2 linked regions of the Nonomuraea sp. NBC_00507 genome follow. The protein of the gene in region 1 interacts with the protein of each later gene in a pairwise test. Links are inferred from orthologs where the notes say so. Each region holds a gene or a part of one and is shown on either strand. Other genes may lie near its edges. The genes, in order: clpS and OHA25_RS46465.

Evidence for each region.
Region 2: the proteins of clpS (region 1) and OHA25_RS46465 interact in binary tests that used the Escherichia coli proteins (3 or more experiments, as listed by UniProt). The link is inferred for Nonomuraea sp. NBC_00507 from one-to-one orthologs.

Annotation. Positions count from the first base shown.
Region 1 is NZ_CP107853.1:11,680,554-11,697,572, reverse strand. What follows is about bases 6,955-9,755. They hold clpS (ATP-dependent Clp protease adapter ClpS), read left to right. Parts: upstream 6,955-8,108; coding sequence 8,109-8,402; downstream 8,403-9,755. Other genes in these bases: OHA25_RS55605 (MoaD/ThiS family protein), read left to right, coding at 9,512-9,755; OHA25_RS55610 (M67 family metallopeptidase), read left to right, coding at 8,956-9,357; OHA25_RS55615 (DUF2017 domain-containing protein), read left to right, coding at 8,422-8,946; OHA25_RS55625 (nicotinate phosphoribosyltransferase), read right to left, coding at 6,955-8,062. Also shown: OHA25_RS55675 (DEAD/DEAH box helicase), read left to right, coding at 1-103; OHA25_RS55670 (GNAT family N-acetyltransferase), read right to left, coding at 166-681; OHA25_RS55665 (hypothetical protein), read right to left, coding at 726-1,829; OHA25_RS55660 (helix-turn-helix domain-containing protein), read right to left, coding at 1,879-2,985; OHA25_RS55655 (hypothetical protein), read left to right, coding at 3,267-3,485; OHA25_RS55650 (STAS domain-containing protein), read left to right, coding at 3,657-4,034; OHA25_RS55645 (class I SAM-dependent methyltransferase), read right to left, coding at 4,039-4,695; OHA25_RS55640 (alpha/beta fold hydrolase), read right to left, coding at 4,734-5,555; OHA25_RS55635 (hypothetical protein), read right to left, coding at 5,577-6,074; OHA25_RS55630 (isochorismatase family protein), read right to left, coding at 6,195-6,764; more of OHA25_RS55625, read right to left, coding at 6,779-6,954; more of OHA25_RS55605, read left to right, coding at 9,756-9,784; OHA25_RS55600 (PLP-dependent cysteine synthase family protein), read left to right, coding at 9,786-10,733; OHA25_RS55595 (DUF3352 domain-containing protein), read right to left, coding at 10,792-12,636; OHA25_RS55590 (hypothetical protein), read right to left, coding at 12,722-13,048; OHA25_RS55585 (thioesterase family protein), read left to right, coding at 13,158-13,949; and 4 more genes. UniProt on the Escherichia coli protein: Involved in the modulation of the specificity of the ClpAP-mediated ATP-dependent protein degradation.
Region 2 is NZ_CP107853.1:9,641,010-9,653,901, forward strand. What follows is about bases 2,398-5,211. They hold OHA25_RS46465 (Dps family protein), read right to left. Parts: upstream 4,132-5,211; coding sequence 3,664-4,131; downstream 2,398-3,663. Other genes in these bases: OHA25_RS46455 (TetR/AcrR family transcriptional regulator), read left to right, coding at 2,398-2,433; OHA25_RS46460 (alkaline phosphatase PhoX), read right to left, coding at 2,469-3,491; OHA25_RS46470 (helix-turn-helix domain-containing protein), read left to right, coding at 4,252-5,073; OHA25_RS46475 (VIT domain-containing protein), read left to right, coding at 5,070-5,211. Also shown: OHA25_RS46450 (MMPL family transporter), read right to left, coding at 1-1,746; more of OHA25_RS46455, read left to right, coding at 1,840-2,397; more of OHA25_RS46475, read left to right, coding at 5,212-7,487; OHA25_RS46480 (hypothetical protein), read left to right, coding at 7,939-8,184; otsB (trehalose-phosphatase), read left to right, coding at 8,286-9,119; mmuM (homocysteine S-methyltransferase), read left to right, coding at 9,116-9,982; OHA25_RS46495 (DoxX family protein), read right to left, coding at 10,080-10,508; OHA25_RS46500 (MarR family winged helix-turn-helix transcriptional regulator), read left to right, coding at 10,600-11,067; OHA25_RS46505 (lysophospholipid acyltransferase family protein), read right to left, coding at 11,064-11,771; OHA25_RS46510 (alpha/beta hydrolase), read left to right, coding at 11,941-12,699; OHA25_RS46515 (hypothetical protein), read left to right, coding at 12,746-12,892.

The sequences.
Region 1 (17,019 bases):
GCTGCGACGCTCCTGCGGCGGCCCCCCGATCGCTCAGGCCACGGCCGAGCAGATCCAAGAGCGGATCGACATGATCCGCCGCTGGGCCACCCAGCGCCGTTAGCCGGTTCGCGCACTTGCGCCGATCGCCCTGCCCGCAGGGCGATCGGCCCGGCTTCCGGCGCGTCAGCGGAAGCGGTTGCGGCCGAGTTGCCTGACCATGATGCGGCACATCTCCGGCCGCCGTTCGTACGTGCCGTCCGGGTGATACACGACCTCCGTCGTGGCCACCTGCCCATGCGGCCATTCGACATACCCTCGGCGGTGATACAGCCGCCGCGCGGCGAGGTTGTCCAGCCGGACGCCGAGGGCGACCTGTTCGTGGCCGGTGGCGAAGAGCCGGTCCTCGGCCGCCCACAGCAGTTGCGTCCCGATGCCCTCGTTACGGCGCCCGGCGACGACCTCCAGGTGGGTGAGCAACGCGACACCCGGTAAGTGGGCGCGTAACTCCGGCTCCTCGGCGGGGGCCAGCCACACGTAGACGTCGCCCACCGCAAGGTTCCGCTCCCAGGCGACGAGGAGGAACCCGTGCCCGGCCTCTTGCCTGGCCAGCCGGTCGCTGAAATACGTCTTCTGCCCGAGCGACCGGACTATCCTGCGGAGATCGGTATGGTCGGCTTTGCGTATATCTGGTGCCCCCACGGACGGACAGATTCCCTGTTGACACTCTGGTGAATCAACAGCGCCTAGGCCATGGATGTCCACCAGCGCAATTGCGGCTCACTGTCTTTCACGAGCCATTTCATCGCGTCAGCGGTCGAGTCCAGCTGCGGGGTCCCGGCGAAGTGCTCGGCCCATCGGCGGCGGTCTTCCCTCCAGGCTTCGATATAAGAGACGCAGAGCACCTCATCGATGCGGTGATGGCGGCCGAGCGCGGCTTCGAGCGACGCCTCCATGGCCTGGCGGTTCTTCAGCGAGCCCGCCGGGAGCCGCCTGACTCGGCGCAGCACGTCGCTGATGAACGCCTTGCGCTGGGCGAGGAAGCCGGTCCAGTACGCCGGGTCGGTCGCGCCCGCCCAACCCGTCTTCTTCTCTCCGTCCAGCAGCCAGTAGACGCCCTCCGCCAGCACGTCGCCGAGCTCTTGGTCCCGTGCGCGAATGGGACGGTCAAAAGGGTCGTACTCGCGCTGCGTCACCTGCCCGGTCACCGCCAGCCGACGTAGCGAGGTCTCACCCAGGAGATAGAACCAGTCCTCGTTGTAAATGTTGGGGAAGAACGACGGATTGCGCGTCGTCTCGACGGCGAGGGCACCGCCGCCCACGAACGAGTCCTGATCTCCTCCGGCCAGCCGGTGAGCGTGGCACACCACTGAATTATCCGGGTAGCCACCGATATGCATGCCCACCGCGTCGTATTTGTCGAGCAGACCCGCCGCGCGCGCGACCTCCTCATGACTGCCTACCTCGATGTCGTCATCCAGGAAGACGATGCGTTCCCAGCTCATCAGCCGGGCCAGCAGAAGCCCGATGTTGCGCTTCGCGCTCAGGTCGGTCGCCCGGACGAACGGCGTGTTCTTCAGCAGCGTCGTCGTCCGGAAGTCCGGCAGGTTGAGCGAGGCCGGACTGCCGATGTCGATCGCGATGAACTGCACGTCACTCGGCATCAACAAGGCCGCGAGCTCCGGCTTGCTCCATTTGCGGCGGCTGTGCAGCGTCACCAGGGGACAGCCGAGCGTGCTCGCCAGCCGAATGACGTGTTTCAGCCACGTCGGATGCCGGATCGTGGGGACGACGATGGCATCGACGGTTCCCGGCTTCGCGCCGGCGAGACCCTCGCCGTACACGTCCACCAGATGTCTGTGGGAGCCGTGGTGATGCTGCGTCCTGACCGTTGCTATTTCAGTCTCCATGGGTGGGCTCCGGCCATTCGTGTAACCGGAACGCGTCGATGGTCCAGTCAGGCGTGATCACGGCCCTGCCCTGAACCCCGACCCGCATCAGAATGCTGTACGACTCCGCGTCGCCGAAACGCGACTCCAGATAGCCGGCGTTCCTGTCGTGGAATCGAGCGTCGGTCAGCGCCCGGACCGCCCCGTACACGCCTCTGGCGTATATCCCGTTGCATATGGTCAAAGTGCGTTCGACGTTGAAGGGGTTAACGCCGCGGTAGAAGAAGGCGACGTCCTCCTGTAGTCGCAGGCTATCGCCAGAACCCACCGTGACCGGATAATACCGCTGCGTGTCCCCGTCCCTCTCGACTTCGAAATAGGGTCCCTTCTCGCCCGCCCAGTCGGGGATCTGCCGCACCGGGAGCTCGATGCGCGTGAGCGTGTACTCGGTGACCGCGTTGTAGTCCACGCCGCCCAGGAGCACGACATGGGTGGTCAGGTCGTCGGATTGGAGATCGGCCATGGTGCGCACGACCCCCCGGCTGTGCGGGTTGACGCTGCGCACGTGACCCCACAACTCGAATAACGAGTCCAGATCCGAGTATCGGTAGAGCGCGACGTAATCGGCGTTGTCGGGGTCCGCCTTGGGGATCCTGGCGCGGTCCTCTTCGGGGATCTGTGAGCAGATGATCGTGATCGGCTCGCCTCTGGGGAAGTGCCACGGGCCCCGGCGGCGGGCGCCCTCGGCCAGGTCCGGCTCGAAGACCTCGCCGGCGCTCTGCTGCCGCAGCGCCCGCTGGCGGAGCTTGGTCAGCTCGGCGAGCAACTTCTTGTGCTCCTCGCGTTCGTCCGGGGTCAGCTCGGATTCGTCGAACAGGCGGGCCCTGCCGTTGTCGACGGATCGTTTGGTCGCGAAGAACCTGGCGTACTTCTCCAGCCGATGCAACGGCGGGATCTTGATCACCGAGCTCGACTCCCAGGAGGAGATCAGCGGCACACTGATCTTGAACGCCTCGCGCAGCTGGGCCTGCGTGACATGCACATCAGGCCAGTGGCTTTCGCGGAGCTCACGCAGACGGTGCGCAAGCGCCGTCCCCGCGACGTCGTCACCGCTCATGTCGGCCTCATTCGTGTGAACTTCACAAAATTCTAGTAAACGCCCATTCGGCTGCCCGAGTCGATGGAGAATTCGCAGCTAGGCCGTAACGGAACGGTCTACTAGCGAGAATCGGGCGCACAAGAGCCCTTAGTCTAGCCACGCATCTCTGGTAGCAGTGTGCGAATGGCCTGGGTTCAGCGAGGGAATCATAAAGAGAGACAAACTTCAGTTAAGGATGCTGAAGTCTTCTGAACGCAGGCAAGGTTCCTGTCACAGCGCATCGCACCAGGGAAACCTTTATGACAGATCTAGCTCTGTACCTCTCAGTGGCAATGCCCCCTCCGACCGACACCAAGACCTGGTCGCTCCTCATCCTGGCGACCATGATCACCCTGGCGGTGGCCGCGATCCGCTGGATGGCCCGGCGGACGCGCATCATCATGGTGGTCAGCGGCACGAGCGTCCTGGTAGTGATCCTCACCGTCCTGGTTCTCGCGTACCTGACCCTCGCGGTCTGAGTACGCCCTCCCGCGCGGCGCTTCGCCCCCCGGCGCTGCGCGCGTCCGGCCTGGCCGCTTCCGCCGCGGCCTATGCATTTGGACACAGAGCAGTGGCCTTCTGTTAGAAGCTTGGTGGAAGCGGCAACAACCTCTCTTGGCTCGTCTTGAGATGTGCAAAGGACTTCGCCAATGTCATCTGAGGCCAACCGGAAGCCGACGCTCAGTGTGACTTCAGGCCTCTCAAGAAACGCCATCATCATGAGGCTCGAGGGCGAGCTCGACGTCAACGCGGTGCCCGTGCTGCGCGAGCACCTGCAACGCATCTGGGAGCTGCCCCCGCAGCCCTTCCTGATCCTGGACCTCGGCGGGGTGGCGTTCTGCGACTCCATGGGGATGAGCGAGCTCGTCAGCGTCATGCAGCGCTGTGAGGCCCGGGGGACCAGGCTGCTGCTCGGCGGGGTTCATGGGGTCATGGCCAGGGTGCTGTCGATCACCGGGCTGCGGCACGCGTTCGAGGTCTTCGCGAAGTTCGACGACGCCCTGCGGCTGGCCGTGGCCGCGCCCTGAACCCCTAGAGACCGAGAGGCTTGCGGGCCAGGAGCATGGCCTGCGGCGTCAACTCGTAGGCGGTGCCCGGCCGGGGCTCGCGGAGCAGACGGGCATCCACGTCGAAGCCCGCCGCGCAGAGCAGCTCGGCGATCTGGTCCGGCTGCCGGCGGTGGAAGTCCAGCGAGATCGGGTGGCCGAACCCGTCCGTACGGTGCACCGGCTCGTCCCCGACCTGGAACGCCACCAGCATGTGACCCCCTGGAGCCAGCACCCGGTGGAACTCGGCGAACACCTCGGGCACGCGCTCCAGCGGAACGTGAATGATCGAGTAGTAGGCCACCAGACCGCCCAGCTTCCCGTCGGGCAGATCCAGGGCGAGCATCGAGCCCTCCTCGAACCGCAGGCTGGGATATGTGCGCCCGGCCAGTGCCACCATCTCCGGCGACAGGTCCACACCGAAGACGTCCAGCCCCAGCTCGTGCAGGTGCGCCGTGACCCACCCCGGACCGGAGCCGACGTCCGCCACGGGCCCGGAGTCCCGTACGAGCTCGGCGAACGCGGCGAACATCGCCCGGTCCAGCGGCATGCCCGCCAGCGAGTCACGGAAGAAGTCGGCGTAGTCGACGGCCATGGCGTCATAGGACGCCCGGGTGGCGCGCAGGAAGTCCGGTTCGGTCACGGCGGACCACCCTAGCCGAATCGATCAGCCCCAATCGATCAGCTTTGGATGAAGGCCAGCAGGTCGGCGTTGAAGGCGTCGTTGAACGAGCCCGTCAGGCCGTGCGGAGCCCCTTCGTACACCTGCAGCGTGGCGTCCTTGACCAGCTCGGCCGATTTGATGGCGGCGTTCGCGATGGGCACGATCTGGTCGTCGTCGCCGTGCGCGATCAGCGTCGGCACGTCGATGCGCCGCAGGTCCTCGGTGAAGTCCGTCTCCGAGAACTGCTTGACGCAGTCGTAGGCGCCCTTCAGCCCGCACTGCATGCTCATCAGCCAGAACGCCTCCCGCGTGCCCTGCGAGACGGTCGAGCCGGGCCGGTTGGCGCCGTAGAAGGGGGCGCTGAGGTCCTTGTAGAACTGCGAGCGGTCGGCCAGCACGCCCGCGCGGATGTCGTCGAAGACCTCGATGGGCACGCCTCCCGGATTGGCGTCCGTCTTGAGCATCAGTGGCGGCACGGCGCCCAGGAGCACGGCCTTGGAGACGCGGGTGCTGCCGTGGCGGCCGAGGAAGCGCGCCACCTCGCCGCCGCCCGTCGAGTGGCCGACCAGGATCGCGCCGCGCAGGTCCAGCGTCTCCAGGAGGCTGAACAGGTCGTCGGCGTAGGTGTCCATGTCGTTGCCGCTCCACGCCTGTGTGGAGCGTCCGTGGCCGCGGCGGTCATGGGCGATGGCGCGGTAGCCGTTCTCGGCCACCAGACGCAACTGGCTGTCCCAGGCGTCGGCGTTGAGCGGCCAGCCGTGGCTGAAGACGACCGGCTGGCCGGAGCCCCAGTCCTTGTAGAAGATCTCGGTGCGGTCGGCCGCGGTGATGTACGGCATGGCAGTGCTCCATCCAGATGGCTATGTCATCGGTGCCGGGATCCGGCGGCCGCTGCGGCCATCAACCGGGATATGGCCTGATTTTTCAGGCAACGGGACTGTTACGCGGGCCGTGTCGCCTTTGACGCGTACGGGAAGGGCGGTCCGGCGATCGCCCGGACCCGGGGCGGTACGCACCCAGACCAGCAGCCGCCTCCCCTTGGTGCGGACGGTGACCTCGACCGTCTCACATTCGCGGCGGACGGCGGGCCAGGCCAGCACGAGCGCCCTGCCGACCCTGGCGGATCGCGGGGCAGGGGTGCGTTCGTCGCAGACAGGTGCCGGTGACACGTCGTGGGACACCACGGAGTGCTCAGGGATGGAATCCTGAGCGAGCTGGCTCATCACGATCGTGCTGCCTTCCAGCAGCGCCAGCATGACGATCGCGCGCATGCGCTCGGCGGCGCTGCCCTTGATGAGGAGCCACAGGCTGAGCGGGCCGAGGAGCAGCCAGGCCGCTCCTAAGGAGAGGGCCAGCATGAAGAACCTCCCACGACGAGGAAGACGAGTCACGCTCCGTGTTGGCACGACTGCGGAGAGCGTCCGTCCCTCTTGATATCACATCACCTCAGCGTTGCGCAGCGTGATGGACGGTGGGGGTCAGCCCACGGCAGGCGCTCCCCGCAAGGTGGCGCCCGCATTCTTCAGCTCCTCCATCGCCGCCTCCGTCGTGGCGCGCGAGACACCGGCCGTGAGGTCAAGCAGGACGCGCACCGCAAGGCCGTGCTTGACCGCGTCCAGGGCCGTGGCGCGCACGCAGTGGTCGGTGGCGATGCCCACGACGTCCACCTCGCGCACCCCGCGCTCCCTGAGCCAGTCCACGAGCGACACCCCGTCGCCGGACGCGCCCTCGAACCCGCTGTACGCCGCCGCGTTGGTCCCCTTGCTGAAGACCTCCTCCACCGCCGACACGTCGAACGACGGATGGAAGTCCGCCCCCGGCGTGCCGGCCACACAGTGGGCCGGCCAGCTCGAGAGGTAGTCGGGCGACTCCGAGAAGTGGTCGCCGGGGGAGACGTGGTAGTCGCGGGTGGCGACCACATGGTCGTAGCCGTGGTCGGCCACGTGGCGGGTGATCGCCGCCGCCACCGCGGACCCGCCGGCCACGGGAAGGCTGCCACCCTCGCAGAAGTCGTTCTGCACATCGACGATGATCAATGCGGTGCCCATAGTGGCACGATACGTCAGGCGAACTCCGTGGGGACCGCCGCGTACCCCCGGCCCAGGTGGAGGGCCTCCAGCGGGAGTGTGGCGACGGCCTGCGCGTGGCGTTCGCGGGCGGCGGACAGGGGCTCCGCGCCGACGACCTCGCCCTCGCGCACCAGCTCGTGCAGCAGGGGAATGCCGCCCTCGGGGACCACGCCCCCAGTGGTGATCAGCTCGGTCTCGGCATGGCCGGAGGAGTCCAGCACCCGGTACGCCTCCTTGCGCCCGCCCCGCGACGGCTTGCCCACCGAGCGCTTGGCCACAGGCTCCAGCTTGCCCGCGGCCGTCTCCCGCGCCACCAGCTTGTACACCAGTGCCGCCGTGGGCACCCCCGACCCGGTCACCAGCGAGGTGCCCACCCCGTACCCGTCCACCGGGGCGGCGGCGAGCGCGGCGATGGCGTATTCGTCCAGGTCCGAGGTGACCAGGATGCGGGTGTTGAAGGCGCCGAGCGCGTCGAGTTGCTCGCGCACCTCCTGCGCCGCGGCGGCCAGGTCGCCGGAGTCGATGCGGACCGCGCCGAGCTTGGGCCCGGCCAGCTCCACCGCCGTGCGGACCGCCTCCGGCACGTCGTAGGTGTCCACCAGCAGGGTCGTCTCCGGCCCGAGTGAGGCGATCTGGGCTTCGAACGCCGCCCGCTCGGAGTCGTGCAGCAGCGTGAAGGCGTGCGCCGCCGTGCCGGCCGTGGGGATGCCGTACTTCTGCCCGGCCATCAGGTTGGAGGTCGAGGCGAACCCGGCGATGTACGCGGCCCGGGCGGCGGCCACCGCCGCGCTCTCGTGCGTCCGCCGCGAGCCCATCTCGATGATCGGGCGCTTGCCCGCGGCGTTGGTCATGCGGGAGGCGGCGGAGGCGATCGCGCAGTCGTGATTGAGGATCGACAGGATCAGCGTCTCCAGCACCACGGCCTCGGCGAAGGTGCCCTCCACGACCATGATGGGAGAGGCGGGGAAATAGAGGTCACCCTCGCGGTAGCCGTAGATGTTGCCCGAAAACCGGTAATCGGCCAGAAACGCCAGAGTGGCGTCGTCCACGACCTGGCGCGCCTGCAGATAGGTGAGTTCATTGTCACCAAAACGGAAGTGTTCGAGCTCGTCCAGGACACGTCCCGTCCCAGCGACAACCCCGTAGCGCCGCCCGCCCGGCAGGTGTCGGGCGAACACCTCGAAGACCGCGCGTCTGTGGGCCGCCCCGCTTCGCAGCGCGGCCTGCAGCATCGTCAGCTCATAGTGATCTGTGAGCAACGCAGTGCTCATGGTCATTGTCACGACTCGAAGACTACGGCCCAGATAGGGCAGACTCGGGGATGTGGGTAGCACCGCTCCAATCACCGTCGAGCGTCCGTCATCGGACGTCCGGCCCGATCTGCCATGGGTAACCATCGTCTGGAACGACCCCGTCAACCTCATGTCCTACGTGACCTACGTCTTCCAAACGGTCTTCGGCTACACCAAGGAGAAGGCCGAGAAACTCATGCTGGACGTACACCACAAGGGTAAGGCGGTCGTGTCCAGCGGCACGCGCGAAGAGATGGAACGCGATGTGCAGATTCTCCACTCCTACGGCCTGTGGGCGACGCTCCAGCCGGATTCGGTCAAGTGATGCACGTGAAGAGGTGCGGGTGAGTTCGGGGTTCTCGCCGGGCAAAGGTGGCGGAGTCGTCGCGCGGTTCGAGGCCGCGGAGGTCTCGCTGCTGCGCTCGCTCGTGTCGATGACGCTCGGCCTCGTGACGCCGGGGGAGACGAGCGACGATCCGCTGGAGCGGGCGCTGGGCATCGGCTCGACCGAGGCTCCGTCGGACCCGGTGCTGGCGCGCCTGTTCCCGTCGGCGTATGAAGACGACAAAGAGGCGGCCGAGTTCCGCCGCTACACCGAGGCCACGCTGCGCGACGGCAAACGGGCCGACGCGCAGACCGTGCTCGACAGCGCCGCGTCCGGGCGCTTCGACCTGACACCCGAGCAGGCCCAGGCGTGGCTGCGGGCGCTCAACGACATCCGGCTCACCCTCGGCACCAAGCTGGAGGTGACCGAGGAGATCCACGATGAGATCGCCATGATGTCCGAGGACGACCCTAGATACCCGGCCTATGTCACCTATGACTGGTTGACCTACCTCCAGGACAGCCTGGTCCGAGCGCTCTGGTAATTTCCGGGCATGCTCTCGATCTCGCAGGAACTGGCGGACAAGATCGTCGCCCACGCCCGGGCCGACCACCCCGACGAGGCGTGCGGTGTGATCGCGGGCAAGAACGGCGTTCCCGAGCGGTTCGTCCCCATGGCGAACGCCGAGCGTTCGCCCACCTTCTACCGCTTCGACTCGATGGAGCAGTTGCGCGTGTGGCGCGAGATGGACGACCGCGACGAGGAACCCGTCGTGATCTACCACTCCCACACCGCCACCGAGGCCTACCCGTCACGCACCGACGTGTCCTACGCCTCCGAGCCCAACGCGCACTACGTCCTGGTCTCCACCAGGGATGACAACAAGGCGGAGTTCCGCTCCTACCGGATCCTCGACGGAGTGATTACCGAGGAAGAGGTAAGGTTTCTCCCATGATGGTCCGGCCGGTGCAGAGCTTCCTCTTCGCGCATACTCCGGCTGTCGTCGTCTATGACTGTCGCAACTGACGTCACTGAGCCTGGAATCCCCTTTCAGCCGTCGGCGTTGTCTGCCGATGGGACGACGACATGACATGAGGAGACTGACCGCGATGGCCATCGAGGTTCGCATCCCGACCATTCTGCGCAACTACACCGACGGTGCGAAGGCCGTGAACGCCGAGGGCGCCACTCTTGACGAGCTGATCACCAATCTGGAGTCCCGCCACCCGGGCATCAAGGACCGCCTGGTCGACCAGGGCGGTCTGCGCCGCTTCGTCAACGTCTACCTCAACGACGAGGACGTGCGCTTCCTGGGCGGCCTCGGCACGCCGGTGTCCGACGGTGACACGGTGACCGTTCTTCCTGCCGTCGCCGGCGGGTGACATGCGTTTCGAATCGCTGATCGACTCGGTGGGTCGCACGCCGCTCGTCGGCCTGCCGAGGTTGTCGCCGTCCGCCGATGTACGGATCTGGGCGAAGCTGGAGGACCGCAACCCGACCGGCTCGATCAAGGACCGGCCCGCGCTGTGGATGGTCGAGCAGGCCGAGAAGGACGGCCTGCTCACGCCCGGCTGCACGATCCTGGAGCCCACCAGCGGCAACACCGGCATCTCGCTCGCCATGTCGGCCAAGCTCAAGGGCTACAAGCTGATCTGCGTCATGCCGGAGAACACCTCCGAGGAGCGGCGCCAGCTGCTGCGCATGTGGGGTGCCGAGATCATCTCCTCCCCGGCGGCCGGCGGCTCGAACGAGGCCGTGCGCGTGGCCAAGGACCTGGCGGCGAAAAACCCCTCCTGGGTGATGCTCTACCAATACGGAAACCCGGCCAACTGGCGCTCGCACTACGAGACCACAGGCCCCGAGATCCTCGAGGACCTGCCGACCGTCACTCACTTCGTGGCCGGGCTCGGCACGACGGGGACGTTGATGGGAGTCGGCCGGTTCCTGCGCGAGCGGGTGCCGGACGTGCAGATCGTCGCCGCCGAGCCGCGTTACGGCGAGCTGGTCTACGGGCTGCGTAACGTGGACGAGGGGTTCATCCCCGAGCTCTACGACGAGTCCGTGCTGACCACCCGATTCTCGGTCGGCTCCGCGGACGCGCTGCGGCGCACCCGCGAGCTGCTGGCCTCTGAGGGCATCTTCGCCGGCGTCTCGACCGGGGCCGCGCTGCACGCGGCGCTCGGGGTGGCCGCGAAGGCGGTCAAGGCGGGAGAGCGTGCCGACGTCGTGTTCGTGGTGGCCGACGGCGGCTGGAAATACCTGTCCACGGGCGCCTACGAGGGCACCCTGGACGAGGCGGAAGAACGCCTCGAAGGCCAGCTCTGGGCCTGAGCGTCTGGAACACGAAAGGGCGGCCGGTCAGGGGACCGGCCGCCCTTTCGTTACGCCCTTAGTTGAACAGGACCCGCATCGAGAACGTCGCCTCGGTGTCGGTCTGGGTGCCGCTGATGCCGATGGCCCTCAGCACCTGCAGGTTGGCCTTCTCGTCGCCCTGCATGTTCTTGAGGTAGAGGCTCTCCAGCTTGTCGAGGTCGACGAAGACCGCCGACGTGGCCTCGCCCGCGTTCGGGATCGCGGTCTGGAACGTCTCCGAGTCGCCCAGCGTGCCCTCCTCGGCCAGCTTCTTGGCGTACTCCTCGGTCGTCGCCACCGTGAAGACGCCGTCCCCGGCGACCTTGGCGATCTGAGGAGCGGGCTGCCCGCTGGAGGTCATCGCCTGCTGGATCTTGTCGAGGATGGCCTGCGCCTTGGCCGGGTCGGTGGCGATGCGCACGCCGCCCTTGATCTGGTCGCTGTTCAGGCCCTCGCTGTCCACCGCGAGCGTGAAGTTCTTGCCGAAGACCGTGGCGAGGTCAGCCGGCAGCTCCAGGCCGAACTGGGTCTTGGCCTGCTCGATGAGCTGCTTGATCTCCGCGGCCCCGGTCGCCGAGGCCTGCTTCTCGATCTCGGACCACTGCTTGGTGACGACCTGGTCCAGGCCGGAGATCGACAGCGCGCCGGCCGTGGTGGCGGGCAGGGTGCCCAGGTTGGCCTTGGGCAGGTCGCCCTGGGGCAGCATGCCCGTCCCGCCGCGCACCGTACCGGCGAGCTCGACGTACGCGCTGTCGAAGCGCAGGGCGCCGGCGAACCTGGCGTCCTTGATCTTGTCGATCGCCGCCCGCTGGTCGGCGGGGAGCTCCTTCTTGGCCAAGTCGATCAGGCCGCCCATGTCGGCCCAGAAGGACAGCACGCCCTGCTCGCCGACCGCACCCATGTCCTCGCTGAACTCCGCGTTGTCAGCCAGGCTGCCCTCGGCCTGGGCGTACTTGTCGGCCAGCCCCTGGTTGGCGGTGAGGAGCGCGTAGTCGTCGCGGAAGGAGATGCCGTACTTGTCGCCGTCCATCAGCTTGGCGATGCCGGCCTTGGCCTGCTCCTGGTCCTTGACCTGGACGGCCACCGCGAAGTCGGGCTCCTGCTTGCCGGAGGGGACGGCGGCGAAGCCGATCCTGCTGCCCAGCCACGGGTCGACGTCCTTGGCAAAGTCGATCTTGCTGTCGGAGTCCTTGTTGATGGTGTCGAACAGCGCCTTACGCGGGTCCTCGCCGGTGAAGGAGTCCTTGGTGACCGTGAACTTCCTGGCGAGCTCGAACAGCGCCAGCTTCTGGTTCGCGGCCGGGTCCAGGTCGAGGCGGGCGTAGGCGATGGAGTTGGCGGGCAGGACGTCGTTCGGCTGCGTGCCGCCGCCGCCGATGGCGCCCACGGCCCACACCGCGCCGCCGCCGAGCAGGACCACCGCGAGGGTCGCGGCGCCCGCGATCAGCCAGCCCTTGCGGCTCTTCTTGGCCGGCCCGGGCGGGCCGAAGCCTTCAGGCCCCTGCTGCTGCCATCCCGCCTGCGCGTACTGGCCCTGCTGCCAGCTCTGCTCCTGCTGCCAGCCGCCCTGCGGCATCTGCTCCTGCTGCCAGCCACCCTGGGCCTGCTGCCCGTACGGCGGCTGTTGCTGCCCGTAAGCCTGCTGACCGTACGCCTGCTGTCCATAGGCCGGCTGCTGCTGGCCGTAGGGCTGCTGGCCAGGGTTGCCCTGCTGACCGTAGGCGCCCTGCTGGTCATAGCCCTGCTGCCCATAAGCCCCCTGTTCACCATAGGACTGCTGCTGGGGGTAAGGCTGCTGCGGAGGGTACGGCTGCCCCTGGTTCCAGTTGTACGCCGTAGTCCGGTCAGGATCCTGGCCGTAAGGGGGATTATTCGCAGACATCACTCAACTCACAATGTGGACTTTTAACCACAGAGAAGTTATCTGATGTTGCTTGTCAGCCGCTTGCAATGTGCTGAAGTCGAAATCAGACTCTGGGGAGCTCCTTTCTGAGCACATCGATATGCACCTCGCCGCTCGCGTAGTCGGCGACGCTCGACCACGGCACGAACGTGCATCCCGCGTAGATCACGCGTGCCAGGACCCGGGAGAGCCAGGGGACGCGCCCGTGGAGGTTGCGGGTGAGCCCGAGCAGGAGCGGCGCGCGCCGGCTGGACACGACAAGTCCGTTGACGGTGTGGCTCTGCTGGAGCTCGCCCTTGTGCTTGATCATGCGGATGTCGACGACGTGACCGACCCACACCCCGTGGCAGTCCCAGACGGACTGACCTATGAGTTCGGTGACAACTGCCATGATCAAACTCTCTCAGCCCGACCATGTTTTCGCAGGTAGGCGCGCTGACAGACGCATGTCGTAGAGTATGGGGCTACTAGAATATAGTTCCAGGCTGAGGCGGGAGCGGATGACCAAGTTCGACGAGGCCACGCAGGCGATCAGGGTCGACGACGGCACCTACGACGTGTGCATCGACCCCGGATACGCCATCGGCGGCCCGCTCAACGGCGGCTACCTCATGGCGGTGATCCTGCGCGCGGCGGTGGACGCCTCGCCGTTCGACCATCCGGTGAGCACGACCGCGCAGTTCCTCAAAGCGCCGGCGCCCGGCCCCGCCCAGGTCAAGGTGGAGCCGCTGAAGGCGGGCAGGACGGCCGCCTTCGCCCGGGCCACGCTCGTCCAGGATGGCGTGGCGCAGATCGAGAGCCTGATCACGACGGCCACGTTGAACGACGTTGAGCCGATTTATGCCGAAAAATCAGCGCATGACATGCCGGCCCTCGAGGACTGCCTCAAGCTCCCCGACCCCAAGCCGGAATCGGGCATGACCCTGAGCGCCCAGATGGAGCTGCTCTTCGACCCGCCCACGATCGGCTGGCTGACCGGCAACCCCACCGGCAGGCCCGAGTCGCGGGCGTACTTCAGGATGGCCGAGCCGCAGGACCCGGACCCGTACGTGCTGGCGCTGGCCGTGGACGCGTTGCCGCCCGTGGTGTTCTCGGCGGGCGCGCGCGGCTGGGCGCCGACCGTGGACCTCACCTGGCACCTGCGCGCGCTGCCCGCGCCCGGCTGGCTGACCCTGCTCGGCAGCGGCCGGCTGATCTTCGACGGCTGGTTCGACGAGGAGGTCGAGGTGCGCGACTCCGCCGGTCGCCTGGTGGCCCAGGCGCGTCAGCTCGCACGCGTCGGCAGGGGCTGATGTGAGCAACGCAACACCCCTTCAAGCCCCACGTGTCGCACCTGTGAGGATTCTTACGCAGTCTTCAGAGGGCAGGTCGCTTACCCTCTGAAGCGTGCCGGACACGAGTATTGGGATCTTCGACAGCGGGGTCGGCGGCTTGACGGTCGCCCGAGCGATCCTCGACCAGTTGCCCCACGAATCGATCACTTACGTGGCCGACACGGCCCGTCAGCCGTACGGGCCGAAACGCATCGCGGAGGTCCGCGCCTACGCCCTGGAGGTGATGGACCACCTCGTCGAGCACGACGTCAAGATGCTCGTGATCGCGTGCAACAGCGCCAGCGCCGCCGTGCTGCGTGACGCCCGCGAGCGCTACGACGTGCCGGTCGTCGAGGTGATCCAGCCCGCCACCAGGCGGGCGGTGCGCGCCACCCGCAACGGGAAAGTCGGCGTGATCGCCACCCGGGCCACCATCGAGTCCATGGCCTATCACGACGCCTTCACCGCGGCTCCCGACGTCCAGCTCACCGGCGTGGCCGCCCCACGCCTGGTGGACTACGTCGAACGAGGCGAGACGATGAGCGACGAGCTCATCGAGGTCGTGCGCGACTACCTGGAGCCCGTCAGGGCCGCCGGGTGCGACACTCTCATCCTCGGCTGCACCCACTATCCCCTGCTCACCGGCGCGATCTCCTACGTCGCCGGTGACGAGGTCACGCTGGTCTCCAGCGCGGACGAGACGGCCAAGGACGTCTACCGGATCCTGCACGACCGCGAACTGGCGGCCGGAAGCGAGGCCACCCCCCGGCACCGCTTCCGCGCCACCGGCGACTCTCTGCTCTTCGCCCGGCTCGGGCGACGCTTCCTGGGCCCGGAGATCGATGCGGTCGAAGTCGCACCAGTGGGGGGTACTACCTTTAACGGGAGGCCCACATGAAGGTGACCATCGTCGGATGCTCAGGCAGCTTTCCCGGGCCCGACAGCCCAGCGTCCTGCTACCTCCTCGAGAAGGAGGGCTTCAGGATGTTGCTCGACCTCGGCAGCGGGTCGCTGGGCGCGCTGCAACGCCACATCGGCCTGTACGAGGTGGACGCGATCTGCCTGACCCATCTGCACGCCGACCATTGCCTGGACATCTGCGGTTACCACGTGGCGCGGACGTACGGGCCGGCGGCGCCGTATCCGGCCGTGCCCGTCTACGCGCCCGCCGCCGCCCCCGCCCGGCTGTCGGCCGCGTACGGCATGCCGGACGAGCCCGGCCTGGAGACCGCGTTCGACTTCGTGCCGCTCGAACCCGGCTCGTTCGAGATCGGACCGTTCACCCTCACCGCGGGCCTGGTCAACCACCCGGTCGAGGCTTACGGTTTCCGCGTCGCGGCCGGCGGCAAGGCCGTGACCTACTCCGGCGACACCGGCGAGTGCGACGAACTGGTGAAGCTGGCCGCGGGCGCGGATCTGCTGCTGTGCGAGGCGTCGTTCGTCGAGCAGCCGGGCCTGCCCGCTGACCTGCACCTGACCGGCCGCCAGGCCGCCGAGCACGCCGCCAAGGCCGACGTCGGCCGGCTCGTGCTCACCCACCTCGTCCCCTGGAACGACCAGGCCACCGTGCTCGACGACGCCTCCAGAGGCGGCTACGACGGTCCGTTCGAGCTGGCCCGCAGCGGCGCGGTCTACGACCTCGCCTGAACCTCGTCGAAGTCACGCAGGCGGGGCAGCGGGGAGAACAGCAGCGGCACGAACGTCAGCACCCTGCCCGCCAGGAACACCCAGAGCGTTTGACGTACGCCGATCTGCTGGGCGACGAGGCCGCCGAGCAGCGCGCCCAGCGGCATGGCGCCCCACACCATGAACCTCACCGAGGCGTTGACCCGGCCCAGCAGGTGCTCGGGGGTCACCGTCTGCCGGTAGGTGATCTGTCCCACGTTCGACAGGGCAGCGCTCCACGACAACATGATCGAGGTGATCGCGAAGCACATCACCCGCCAGTCGGCCTGAGTCATCGGCAGCAGCAGGCTGAAAGGCGCGCCCACCGTGACGGCCAGCCAGGTCATGCGGGCCGTGCCGTACTTCCTGGACAACCAGCCCCCGCTCAAGCCGCCGATCAGGCCGCCGAGCCCGCCCGACATGAGCAGCACGCCGATGACGCCGGGCGCCAGCCCGACCTCCTCGGCCAGGAACAACACCGACAGGCCCAGCACCGCGCTGACGCAGAGGTTGCCGATCGTCGACGACGCCACGAACATGCGCAGCAAGCGATCGTTCCAAACGTAGGCAAGCCCCTCGCCGATCCCGCGCAGCATGGGCGGGTGCTCGGCGTGCGCGGGCCGCTTGTCCGGCGCCTTGATCGAGGACAGCACGAGCACCGACGCGAGCGAGGCCAGCGCGGTGGCGACCATCGTGCGCGATGCGCCGAGCAGTTGCACGAGCGCGCCCCCCAGGGCGGGCCCGGCCAGGACTGCTCCGGAGCGCACGGCCTCCAGCTTCGCGTTGCCGTCGGTGAGCTGCTGGTTGTTGACCAGCTTGGGCAAATATGTCTGGTCCGCCACGTCGTTGAAGACCTGGGCCGTGCCCGCGAGCAGCGCCACCGCGAACATCATCTCGATGGTCAGCACGCCCAGCTCGGCCGCCACCGGAATGCTTCCGAGCAGCACGAACCTGGACAGGTCGGAGATCACCATCACGCGGCGGCGGCGCATCCTGTCGACCCACACCCCCGTGGGCAGGCCGATCAGCAGATAGGCGGCCGTCTGCAGCGAGGCGAGCAGGCCGACCTCCGCGGGACCCGCGTGCAGCACGAACACCGCGACCAGCGGGAGAGCCACGCGGGAGACATTCGCGCCAACTTCGTTGGCGACATGCGAGCTGAGGAAGCGAAGGAAGTCAGGGTTTCGCAACACCCCCGTTGTCATTGCGTAAGGATCCATGTGTCGGACACATTTGGTCAAGAGCGTTGTGGCTCGGAGATAGGGTGATCTGCATGTCTAGACAGGATGGCCGCAACCCTGACCAGCTTCGCCCGATCACCATCACCCGGCATTGGCTCGCCCATGCCGAAGGCTCGGTGCTGGTCGAATTCGGCGGCACCAAG
Region 2 (12,892 bases), 2.0 Mb from region 1 along the record:
GGCGCCGAACATGACGCCGAGGCTGAGGACGTTGAGCAGGGTCGCCTTGATCGGAAGGATCAGGCTGCGCGTCATCAGGAGCAGGACGACGAACGTCACGCCCAGCATGAGCGCGAGCACCAGCGGCAGCCGGTCCACGACCGAGGCCCGGTAGTCGGACAGCTCGGCGGGGTAGCCGCCGACCAGCACGCCGAAGGGCGCTTCCACCGCGCGGACGGCCTCGACGAGCCGTACGGGGTCGTCGGCCAGGGCGGCGGCGGACGGGACCACCGACAGCCACGTGCCCTCCCCCTGGAACCTGGACGGGTCCCCGTCGCCCACCCGCTGCCCGTTCGCGAACGACCCGGCGGCGGAGTCGACCTGAGCCACACCGGGCAACCTGGACAGGCTCGTCGCGTACGCGGTGACCTCGCCCGCCGCGGCCTCGCGCGAGACCAGCTGGATGGCGTCGGTCTCCTCAGCGGGGAACTCCTTGCGGATGACCTCTTGGGTCTGCCGGGAGGGCGCCTCCAGCGGCAGGATGCGGTCGTCGGCCACGCCGAAGCGCAGGCCCAGGAACGGCGAGGCGAGCACCAGCAGCAGCACGGTCGCCACTCCCCCGAACACCAGCGGCCGGCGCATCACGCGGGTGGCCAGCGCATGCCAGAACCCCGCCGCCCGCTCCGGCCTCTCCCGCTTGGGCAGCATCGTGCCGCCGATGGAGGCGAGCACGGCAGGCAGCACCAGCACCGCCGCGACCAGGCCGCCGATGACGACGGCGATGCCGGAGTAGGCGAAGGAGCGCAGGAAGTCGAACGGCAGCGCGAACAGCACCGCGAGCGACGCGGCCACGGTCACGCCGCTGAACAGCACGGTCCGGCCCGCGTGCTCGACCGCCCCGGCGACGGCCGCCGCCCGGTCCTTGCCGTTTCGTGTCTCCTCGCGGAAGCGCTGGATCACGAACAGGCAGTAGTCGATGCCGAGGCCGAGCCCCATGGCCAGCGTCAGGTTCAGGGCGAACGTCGAAATCTCGGTGAATGTCAGGACGGCACTCAGGAGGGCCAGCCCGATCACCATCGCGAACAGCCCGGCCAGGATCGGCACCAGGGCCGACATCGCGCGCCGCTGGTAGAGCCAGAGCAGCACGAACGCCAGCGGGAAGATGACCAGCTCGGCCCGGACGAAGTCCTGCCTGGCCAGCGGCACGGTCTCGCGGAAGACCTCCTCCCCTCCCCCGGCCCGCACCTGTAGCAGGTCCGTGCCCCGGGTGATCTCGGGGACCAGCGTGGGCAGCACCCGCGCCCGCACGTGGTCGGCGTCCCCCGGAATGCGGACGACGATCAGCGCGTGCCTGCCGTCCTCACTGCGCATCGTGGCCGGCTTGCCGCGGGTCCAGTACGAGGCCGCCTCGGCGACGTCGCTCTCGCGCCCGACCCGGGCGGTCAGCTCCCTGCCCGCGGTCTCGACGGCCGGATCGTCCACCGTGCCGCTCTTCGCGGTTACCAGGAAGATCATATCGGGGCTTCCCGTGCCGAACCGCTCGGCCAGCTCGGCCTGCGCCCGGTCGGATTCCGAGCCCGGGGCCTCGAATCTGGCCAGCGACAGCCGGGGCACCACGCCCGCGGCGAGGACTCCGGCGGCGATCAGTCCGAGCAGGGCCAGCGTGAGGACGAGCCTGCGGCGGCGTACCAGGAGGAAGCCGAGCCTGCGCAGCGGCGGCCCCGTGGTCGCCGCGGCGGCGGGCCGCAGGCGCGTGTCCACCGTCATGGGAACTCCGATCAAAACTCGGTAAACTACTCGTGTTTGCTGTTCCCCATCAGAAATACAAGTAAATGCTCGCATTTGTCAACGAGGTGCCGCATGGCTGAACGCACGGTGCGCCGGCAGGCGCGCGGCCTGAAGCGCATGGAGGAGATCCTCGACGCCGCCGAGCTGGTGATCGCCGAGGTCGGCTTCCCGGACCTGACGACGAACCAGGTCGCCGCGCGGGCGGGGATGTCTCCGGGGTCGCTGTATCAGTTCTTCCGCAACAAGGAGGAGATCCTGGACGGGCTGGTGTCCCGCTACACCGACGACCGCCAGGAGTTCTGGGCCGCCCGCCTGGCCGGGGTCACGCCGGACGTCCCGCTGGAGGTGCTGGTCGGGCAGCTCGTGGACGAGAGCGTGCGGTTCAAGAGCCGCTCACCGGCCTACTGGTCGCTGCTGTACGGATCCGCCACCGGCGACCGGTTCGCCGCGGCCTCACAGCGGCTGCACGAGGACATCTCCGGGCAGCTCGCGGCCATGCTGCGCCGTCTCAGGCCCGAACTCGCAGAGGACCGGGCCCGGCTCATGGGCACGATGATGTTGTCCATGGTGAAGACGGTGATGCCAATGATCACCACGGCCACACCCGAGCACAGCGCCGAGCTGGTGGACGAGCTCAAGTTCATGCTCGTCCGCTATTTGACCTAGCCGCGGGAGGCGCCGGTTGCGTGTGGCCCTCCGAGCTAGCCGCGGAAGGGGCCCGTCACCTCGAACGTGTGGCCCTCCGCGCGGCCGCGCCTCGCCGAGAAGTAGAGCCGGTCACCGCGCGGCGAGAACGCCAGCCCGGTCAGCTCGGCCCCCTCGTGCCCCTCCAGCCGGAGGAACGGCGTGACCGCGCGGTCCGGCGCGATGACGTCGATCTGCATCGTCTCCCTGGCGACGTAGAGGTCGCCGGACGGCGCGGCGGTGATGGCGCGCACGCCCTCGCAGAGCCGGTCGAGTGTGGAGGTCTGCGCGTCATAGGCCCACAGGCCCGTGTCGCCCTTGGTGGTGAAGTAGCAGACCTCACCCGCGTAGTGGCAGGCCTCGCCGCCGTCGAAGTGGCGGGCGTCCTCGACCTGGTGGCGGGTCTCCTGGAGCAGCGCCGCCGGCGACGGCACCACCCGCCAGCGGCCGGAGGAGCACAGCACCTCCAGCGTGCCCTCGGTCAGATCGCCCCAGTCGCCCGGCCTGAACCGATAGAAGCAGCCGTCGGGCTCGTCCTCGGTCATGTAGACCACGCCGCGCTCGGGGTCGCAGGCCGCGGCCTCGTGTTTGAAGCGGCCCATGGCCAGGCGTGGGCGGCCGGCGCGGGCGCCGTAGGGGTCGCACTCGAAGACGCGGCCGCGGTGGCCGAGCTCGCACGACAACCAGCTGTGCCAGGGCGTGGCGCCGCCCGCGCAGTTGAGGTCGGTGCCCGACAGGATGCGGTAGGCGTCGCCGACGCTGCCGTCCGCGCGGAACCGCAGCGCGGAGGCGCCGCCGAGCAGGGGCAGCTCGGAGTTGGAGACGTAGATCCAGCCGTCGCCGTCGGGGAAGCAGGCGCCGCCGTCGGGCGCCATGTGCCAGGTGAGGCCGGCGATCTTGTGACCCGAGCGGGCCACGACCCGGCCGGTGAACCCCGAGGGCAGCGCGAGTCCGCCGGCGCCCGGCAGGCCGAGCGACCCGTAGGGGCTGGCGCCGCCCGGCAAGAGCGGGCCCGTGCGGAGGAGAGTCTTGTGGGACATCGTGGGGCCTCCCTCTAGGTGCCACGCTAGTCGACCGCACCGACATGAATGGGAGGGACTCGCGACACCAAACTCTGCGCAAACCCCATGGGCCCGTCCCGCGATCATCAGATTGCGGTGACGTACGAAAGCCCGGGGCCGATGCGGCTCCCGGACTCCCGTCGTGCCTTGGTCACCTCATGGCCTGGAACATCCAGTGCTGCTTGTCGATGTCCTGTGCCACGGAGATGAGCAGATCCTGGCTGACCGGGTCGGGCTGGTCGGTGGCCCGGACGCGCTCGTGCATGCGCCTGCTGATGCCGTCCAGGACGTCGATGATCGTCGCGAGGACCTTTCCGTCCTCCACCCAGCCGCTCTCCAGCTGCGCGAGCTTGGTCGACTTGGCGACCGTGGCGGCCCGGCCGTCCGGGTTGGCCCCGAGGGCGACCGCACGCTCGGCGATGGTGTCCATGTGCGTCCGCGCCAAGTCCGTGACCTTGTCGAGCTGAAGGTGGATGGAGCGGAAGTGCGAGCCGATCAGGTTCCAGTGTGCCTGCTTGGCGACCAGTGACAGGTCTATGAGATCGACCAGGGCGCCCTGCAGGGCGTCCGTGACCGTGTTCTTGGCGTCTCCCGATAGCGGACCAGTGATCTTCGCCATGTCGCAATTCCTCCCCGTTCGATGAGCTTTGTCCGCTTATTTCCGTACACGCATCCACATGCCCAAACTTCCGAGCCCTTAACGTTGACACTGTAATAATGACAGTGTCATTGTGGAGGTATGAGCGACACCTGGACCATCGGCGAGCTGGCCGAGCACGCGGCCCTGGCGCTGCGCGCCGGCGCCGCGCCGGCCAACGGCCGGGTCCGCGACGTGCCCGGAGAGCGGCTGATCAGGTGGTATACGACCATCGGCCTCGTCGACCCGCCCCTGACCCGGCGCGGCCGGATCGCCCAGTACGGACGGCGGCACCTGCTGCAACTGCTGGCCATCAAGCGACTGCAGGCGGCAGGCCACTCGATCGCCGAGATCCAGGCGGCCCTGGCGGGCGCCACGGATCGGATGCTCGAGGACACGGCGAGTGCTGCGCGTGCCATGGCTCTGGAGGATGCGGACGGCTCAGTTCGTGACGAAGCGGGGCGCGAGCGGTTCTGGACCGAGCGGCCCGACGGGGACGGCGTGCATCGTGCCGCCGAGACGCCGCCCTATGCTGCGGCGCCCGACCAGGGGAGCGCCGACGCCCCCATGCCCGGCAGCGGTGCAGATCTCGTCATGCCCAGCAGCGGTGCAGATCTCGCCCTGCCCCACGGCCGCGTGGGCGTCGAGGCGGCAGGTAATCCCGATGTCGATAGGCAATCCTCGAGGCGAACGCGTCCCGGGATGTCCGGGTGGCGGCCGGGAGGGCGCGCCGACGTGGCCGGGCGACAGACGGGAACGGAGGGGCGCGGCGGCGCCGGGGCGGTGGTCGCCGGAGTCAGGTTGAGTGATGGGGTGAGGCTGGTGCTGGACGGCGGGCGCGCCCTGTCCGAGGAGGACGTTCAGGCGGTGCTGGCGGCGGCGGGACCGCTGCTCGCGGTGCTCGAAGAAAGGGAGCTGATATGAAGATCACTTCGCTGGAGCCCGCCCGGTGCCTGCCGGTGCCGGACGCCGGGTTCGGCGCGCTGCTGACCGAGCGCGGCAACCTGCCGCTGGAGAGCGTGGACGTGAGCGCGGACATCTCGGGCCTCATCGCCGGGGTCGAGGTCACGCAGGGGTTCAGGAACCCGTTCGACGTCACGCTGGAGGCCACGTACGTCTTTCCGCTGCCCGACCGGGCGGCCGTGACCGCGTTCCGGATGGAGGCCGACGACCGGGTGGTCGAGGGCGTGCTGAAGGAGCGCGGCCAGGCCAGGGCGGACTACGACCGCGCCCTGCGGGAGGGCAGGCGGGCCGCCATCGCCGAGGAGGACCGGCCGGACGTGTTCACGATCCGGGTGGGCAACATCCTGCCCGGCGAGCATGTCTCGGTCAGGCTGACGATGAGCCAGCCGTTGCCGTACGAGGACGGGGCGGCCACGTTCCGTTTCCCGCTGGTGGTGGCGCCGCGTTACATCCCGGGCACGCCAATCGACGGCCGGCCCGCGGGTGACGGCGTCGTGCCCGACACCGACGCCGTGCCGGACGCGTCCAGGATCAGCCCGCCCGTGCTGCTGCCCGGCTTCCCCAACCCGGTGCGCCTGTCGCTCGCCGCGACCGTGGACGCCGCCGGTCTGGAGCTGCGTGAGCTGGCCTCCAGCCTGCACGTGGTCGAGGAGGAGGGCCACACGGTGCGGCTGCGTCCGGGTGAGCGGCTGGACCGGGACCTCATCCTGCGGATGTCGTTCGACGCCTCCACATCGTTGCAGCTCGACAGCCCGGCCGGGCAAGGGGGGACGTTCGCGCTCACCGTCGTGCCGCCGCCGCTGCAGGCCACGCGCACGCCGCGGGATCTGGTGCTGCTGCTCGACCGCTCGGGCAGCATGGGCGGCTGGAAGATGGTGGCCGCGCGCCGGGCCGCCGCCCGCATCGTCGACACGCTGACGCCGCAGGACCGCTTCGCGGTGCTGACGTTCGACTCAGTAGTGGAGCGGGCGTTCGAGGGGCTCGTGGAGGCGTCGGACCGCAACCGGTACCGCGCCGTGGAGCACCTCGCCCGGGTCGACGCCCGCGGCGGCACGGAGTTGCTCGAGCCGCTGCGCCAGGCCATCGCCCTGCTGGGCGCCCCGGCCGAGCGGGAGCGGGTCGTGGTGCTGGTCACCGACGGCCAGGTGGGCAACGAGGACCAGATCCTGGAGCAGGCGGGCGGCGCGCTGTCGGCCATGCGCGTGCACACGGTCGGCATCGACCGGGCCGTGAACGCCGGCTTCCTCGGCAGGCTCGCCGGGCTCGGCGCGGGCCGGTGTGAGCTGGTCGAGTCGGAGGACCGGCTCGACGCGGCCATGGACCACATCCACCGCAGGATCGGCGCTCCCCTGGTGACCGACCTCTCGCTCAAGGGGCTGGAGGTCGAGCCCGGTACGGTCACGCATCTCGGGTCGATCTTCCCTGGTGTCCCGCTGCGCGTGTACGGGCGCTACCGCGAAGGGTCCTCGGTGACCGTACGCGGAATGGCCGCCGGCGGCCCGTGGGAGGAGCAGGTCGCGGGTGTCACAGTCGACAATCCGGCCGTCCGCGCCGTGTGGGCCCGCGCGCACCTGCGGGAGCTCGAGGACCGTTACGCCATGGGCGAGCACGAGCTGGAGTCGCGCATCGTCCGCACGTCGCTCGAGCACGGCGTGCTCTGCCGCTTCACCGCGTACGTGGCGGTCGACACCAGGCAGGTCGCCGACGGCGGGCCCGAGCACCGCGTCATCCAGCCGGTCGAGCCGCCGAGCGGCTGGGAGCCGCCGCAGGCCGCGCCGATGATGGGCGGCGGCTTCACGGCGCACACCGCGATGATGGCCATGCCCGCGGCCGCGCCGCGGATGCAGCGGCCTGAGCCCGGGTTCGGCGCCGCCGAGATGGCCCGTGACGACGAGGGGTTCCTGGCCCGTGGCGGCGGGCTCAAGCCCGGTCCCCGGCCCAGTCAGCCTGGGCGGCTCGGGGGCGGGCCGAGGTTCGCTCCGGGGCCGCGTCCCGCGGGCCGGCTGGAGTCGGTCCGGCCGCAACTGGTGGCCGAGCTGGATCGGCTCACGGCGCTGCCCGCGCCCGATCTGCTGTACCTGGCCGACCTGGGCTCGCGGCTGGCGGCGCTCGCGGAATACCTGGGCGGCGACGAGCAGCTGGTGAGGCTGGCTCGCGAGCTGGAAGCGGCCGAGCGGCCGGGCGCGGACGCCCAGGCGCTGCACGACCACGCCATCGCGGTCCTCAGGGCCCTGATCGGCGGCTCCACACCGCCGCCCCGACCCACGCCGGGCCGCGGGCACCTCGGCGACGAGGGCGGGCAACCCGGTGGTGGGCATCCCGGTGGCCCACTGCCCGGCGGCGACCGTCGTACGCCCTTCTGGAAGCGTCACTGACCGCCCGCTCCGGCCCTGCCCAGGCATCGGGCGGGGCCGGGGCTGCAGCGCCCCGCTGTCGTCCGCCCACGGCCCGGCGCTCACCAGCCGCCCCTCCTCCTTGAGCCGCCGCAGGGGCTCCCGGTGCGCGGGGCGGGCCGTGAGCCGTCGTGGATCGCCGTCGAAGGCCAGTTGCAACACGTATCTCGCCATGTCCCCGCACGCTAGGGGACGATCGGGTCCTCGCTCCGCATCGCGAGGCACCGGCAGGGTGTATACGGGGATACATGACGTACACGCTGGCCGACCTGCCGATGTTGGGCGGGCTTGGCGAGGAGCGGCTGCGGGCGCTGGCGGCCCTGACCCGGCGCAGGCGCTATCCGGCCGGGCAGGTGCTGTGCACCGAGGGCGACCCGGCCGATCAGCTGATCGTGCTGCTCGGCGGCCGGGTGAAGGCGGGCCACGTACGGCGGTGCTCGAGCTCGTCGCCACCGAGCCGTCCGTCGCGGCGCGGCTGCTGCGCACGCTGGCCGCGACCGTCCGCGACCTCGACGACCGGCTCACCGACCCGACGGTGCGTGACGTGCCGGCACGCGTGGCCACCTGGCTGGTACGCCGCGCCCTTCGCTCGTTCGAACGCCGCGGGATGATCGAGATCGGCCCCGGCGAGGTGACCGTCCCGGATCACCATGCTCTGGCCCGCGTGGCCGCCGGCTGAATGACGACCCCGCCCTCGCCCGCGTAGCCGCCGTCTGAACCCCGGCCGAATATCGGACGAGCGTCTATCCGAGCCGGTCAGGCTGTTCTATCGTCACGACCATGGCGACTCCTCGCGCCCCGCTCCGCTTCGCCGAAGCAGTCTCGGCCACCGTTTCCGAGAGCAGGAAATCCGGCTTCTTCTTCGACTTCGACGGCACGATCGCCCCGATCATGCGAGATCCCGGCGCCGTGCTCCCCGTTCCGGGGGCGGTGGAGCGCTTGCAGGCGCTGACGAGCCTGGTCGGCAGGGTCGCCGTGGTCTCGGCCCGCCCGGCCGCGTTCCTGTGCGAGCGGTTCTCGCGCGCGCCGCAGGTCGCCCTGTTCGGCCTCTACGGGATGCAGACCGTCGTCGATGGCCGGGTACGCACCGATGCGGCGGCCGAGCCGTGGGCCCCGATCATGCGCCGGTTGGCCGCGGACGCCGCCCGCGATCTGCCGGGCGAGGTCCTGATCGAGGACAAGGCGCTGGTGGTGTCGCTGCACTACCGCGCGGTCCCGGCGCTGCGCGGCGCGGTGGAGCGGTGGGCCTCGGGCAAGGCGGTCGAGCTGGGCCTGCGCGAGCAGCACGGCCGCATGGTGGTGGAGCTCCGGCCGCCGGTGGAGTGCGACAAGGGCACGGTCATCGCCCAGGAGGCGGAGACGCTGACCCGCGCCTGGTATTTCGGCGACGACATCTCCGACGGCCGCGCGTTCGACGCGTTGCGCTGCAGGGAGGAGCGGGATCCCGGGTTCATGGGCGTCCGGGTCGCGGTGGCCAACCGGGAGACGGGCGACGAGCTGGCGCGCCGGGCCGACTTCACGGTGGACTCCCCCGAAGACACGCCGGTCCTGCTCGAGCAGGTGATCAGCTCCTTTCCCGGCCATCCTCCGCCTGCTCTTACCCTGGATGGGTGACCACACTTGTCCTGGACGGGGGCCTGTCCACCCACCTCGAACGGCTCGGTGCCGACCTCAGCGACGACCTCTGGTCGGCGCGGTTGCTGCTGGAGCAGCCGGAGCTGATCCGGCAGGCGCACGCCGACTACTTCACGGCGGGGGCCGACGTGGCCATCACCGCGAGCTACCAGGCCACGATCCCGGGCTTCATGCGGCGCGGCCTGGGAGCGGCACAGGCGGAGGCGCTGATCAGGCTGTCGGTGGTGCTGGCCGGGCAGGCGCGCGACCAGGCCGGCCGCGGGCTGGTGGCGGCCTCGGTCGGCCCGTACGGCGCGTTCCTGGCCAACGGCGCCGAATACACCGGCGACTACGACCTCGACGAGGACGGCCTCTACTCCTGGCACCTGCCGCGCTGGGAGATCCTGGCCACGGCCGGTGCCGACCTGCTGGCCTGCGAGACGATTCCGTCCTATCTGGAGGCGCGGGCTCTGGCCAGGCTGCTGGAGCGCACGCCGGGGGTCAAGGCGTGGGTGAGCTTCTCCTGCCGGGACGGCGAGCGGCTCAACGACGGCACGCCGATCCGCGAGGCGGCCGCCCTGTTCAGCGGGAATCCGCAGGTGGTGGCCGTCGGCGCGAACTGCACGGCGCCCCGCCACATCCCCGGGCTCATCGCGTGCCTGTCCGGCGGGCTGCCCGTCGTGGTCTACCCCAACTCGGGCGAGAGCTGGGACGCCGGGCATCGGCGCTGGCTGGGCCTGGCCGATCCGGTGGAGTTCGGGCAGGCCGCCAAGGAGTGGCAGCTGGCGGGCGCGTCGCTGATCGGCGGCTGCTGCCGGACGACTCCCGATCACATCACGCAGATCCGCGCCCATCTGTCGTAGGACGCAGCCCGGACCGGTCCGAGGGACCGGCCTACGACGCCGACCCCGCGCACGCCTGGCTGAGGGAGCGGGTGCGCGGGGTCCTCGGGGGCCGAAGTCAGGCGGAGACCGACTCGGCGGTGCGGCGGCGGCCGAAGACGCGGTCGAGCGCCAGCGCGCCGCCGCCGGTGAAGCCGATGGCCAGGCTCGCCGCGGCCAGCGCCAGGACGAGCTCATAGCCACCCTCGGCGGCGCCGAAGCCGTTGGCGGCGTGGACGAAGACGATCGCGCCGATCATGTCGAGGGCCAGCAGCGTGCCGACGATCGGCAGCGCGGCGCCGAGGATCAGCGCCAGGCCGCCGGCCACCTCCAGCACCGCGACGGCCGGAGCGGCCACGCCGGCCAGCGGGATGCCGACGGACTCGAAGAACTTGGTCGTGCCCGCGATGCCCATGGTCGCGAACTTCTGGTAGCCGTGCACGAGGAAGATCACCCCGAGGGCGATTCTCGCGAGCAGCAGGACGACGGGACGGGCCTGGTCGACCATGCGACCTCCTAGTGAGATAGTTGTTCAGTTTTGAACAAGAGCACTGTAGCAGGGAAAGTTAAAATCTGAACAAACGCGGTAGACTGGGCAGGTGACGCAACCCCGATGGCTCGACTCGACGGAGATGGCGGCCTGGCGCGCCTTCCTGTCGACTTCCCACTTGCTCGACAGGCGGATCGAAGAGCAGCTCAAGGCCGCGGCGGGGCTGACGCACCCGCAGTTCGAGATCCTGGTGCGGCTCGCCGAGGCCCCCGGCCGCCAGGAGCGGATGACGGAGCTGGCCAAGGGTGTCGTGGTGTCGAAGAGCGCGCTGACGTACCAGATCACTCAGCTGGAGAAGGCGGGGCTGGTGGAGCGTGCCACCTGTCCGTCGGACGAGCGCGGTGTGCTGGCGGTGATCACCGAGGCGGGCCTGCGGTGCCTGGAGCGAGTGGCGCCGGGGCACGTGGAGGTCGTCAGGAGATATCTGATCGATCGGCTCAGCCGGGAGGAGCTGCACACGATGACGGCCGCCCTGCGGAAGACGGAGGAGGCACTACGCTCCTCGGACGTCCGCTAGTCCCTGGCGGCGGCGGCGCGGGCGGCGCGCTCCATCTCGACGCGGGCGCTGGCGGCGTATTTGTCGACGTATTCCTGCTCGGACAGCTCCATCAGCGCATACATGATCTCGTCGGTCACCGCGCGCAGCACCAGGCGGTCGTCCTCCATCCCGTAGTAGCGGGAGAAGTCGAGCGGCTTGCCGAACCGGACGCCCGGCCGGATCCCGAACTTGGGGAGCACCCGCCCCGGCGGCATCATCTCGTACGTGTTGATCATCGCCCAGGGGATGACCGGGGCCCGCGACTCCAGGGCCAGCCGGGCCACACCGGTCTTGCCCTTGTAGAGCCGGCCGTCGGGCGAGCGGGTGCCCTCCGGGTAGATGCCCAGGACGTTGCCCTCGCGCAGGATGCGCAGGCCGGTGCGGAGCGCCGCCTCGCTGGCCTTGCCCCCGGAGCGGTCGATCGGCACGGTGCCGACGCCGCTGAAGAACAGCCGGGTGAAGAAGCCCTTCACGCCGCGGCCGGTGAAGTAGTCGGACTTGCCCAGCGAGATGACCTTGCGGCGCAGCTGGAGCGGGCCGAAGAAATGATCGGCGAACGACAGGTGGTTGCCGGCCAGGATCGCCGGCCCTTCCTTCGGCACGTTTTCCGTGCCCTCCGTCCACGGCCTGAACACAAGGTGGAGGATCGGCCCCAAGATGGCCTTGACCACCCAGTAGAACACCGCGGCACCTCTTCTCCAGCACGTCGTCGGCAGGCAGAGTCATCTTCCCATCTCGACGGCCATGCTCCTACACCAGCGCTCGCACAATCACCCCTGAACGTGCGACGATCGGGCCGTTCCTGGATGAACGCCCCGGTCCCCCGGAATGAAATCGCATGGAGGAGCTGTTATGCCGCTCATGCCAGGCGCGGAGCCCTACAACCATGACGCAGGCGAGGTCGGCGTGCTGCTCTGCCATGGGTTCACGGGCACCCCGCAATCGTTACGACCCTGGGGCCAGTTCCTGGCCGGGCACGGGGTCAGCGTTTCGCTGCCCCGCCAGCCGGGGCACGGCACCCGATGGCAGGAGATGAACCGCACGCGCTGGGAGGACTGGTACGCCGAGGTGGAGAAGGCGTTCGCAGACCTGCAGGGCCGTTGTGCGGACGTGTTCGTGGCGGGGTTGTCGCTGGGCGGCTGCCTGGCGCTGCGGCTGGCCGAGGTGCACGGCCCAGCGATCAGGGGCGTGGTGCTGGTCAACCCGTCCATCGCCAACGACGTGCCGCTGCTGAAGCTGGCGCCGCTGCTGAAGTGGTTCGTGCCGTCCGTGCCCGGCGTCGCCAATGACGTCAAGAAGCCCGGCGTGACCGAGCTGGCCTACTCCCGCACCCCGGTGAAGGCGGCCGCGTCGCTGCCGGGACTGTGGTCGCTGGTGCAGGCCGACCTGGTGAAGGTGACGCAGCCGCTGCTGGTCTTCCACAGCGTGGACGACCATGTGGTGAAGCCGACGAGTGTGGCGATCATTCGCCAAAGGGTCCCGCAGGCCACGATCGAGGAGCTTACCGATAGCTACCATGTTGCGACGCTCGACAATGATGCCGACAGGATCTTTGCCGGTAGCCTCGACTTCATCCGGACACATGCCTCGGTACCCTTGCAGAGGGACTGATCGCACCCAGGGGGAAGTCGCGATCGCTGCGGAGAGGCCCATCTAGGTGACGCCCCAGAGTGACGAGGACGAGGTCTGGCGGCAGATCGTCGCGTCCTTCAACGACACAGCCGAGCGCGACTCGGCCGACCAGCCATGGCCGGACAGCGAAAACGTCCCTGCTGAGCCCACCCGGCGGGTGGTCAAGCCCTCG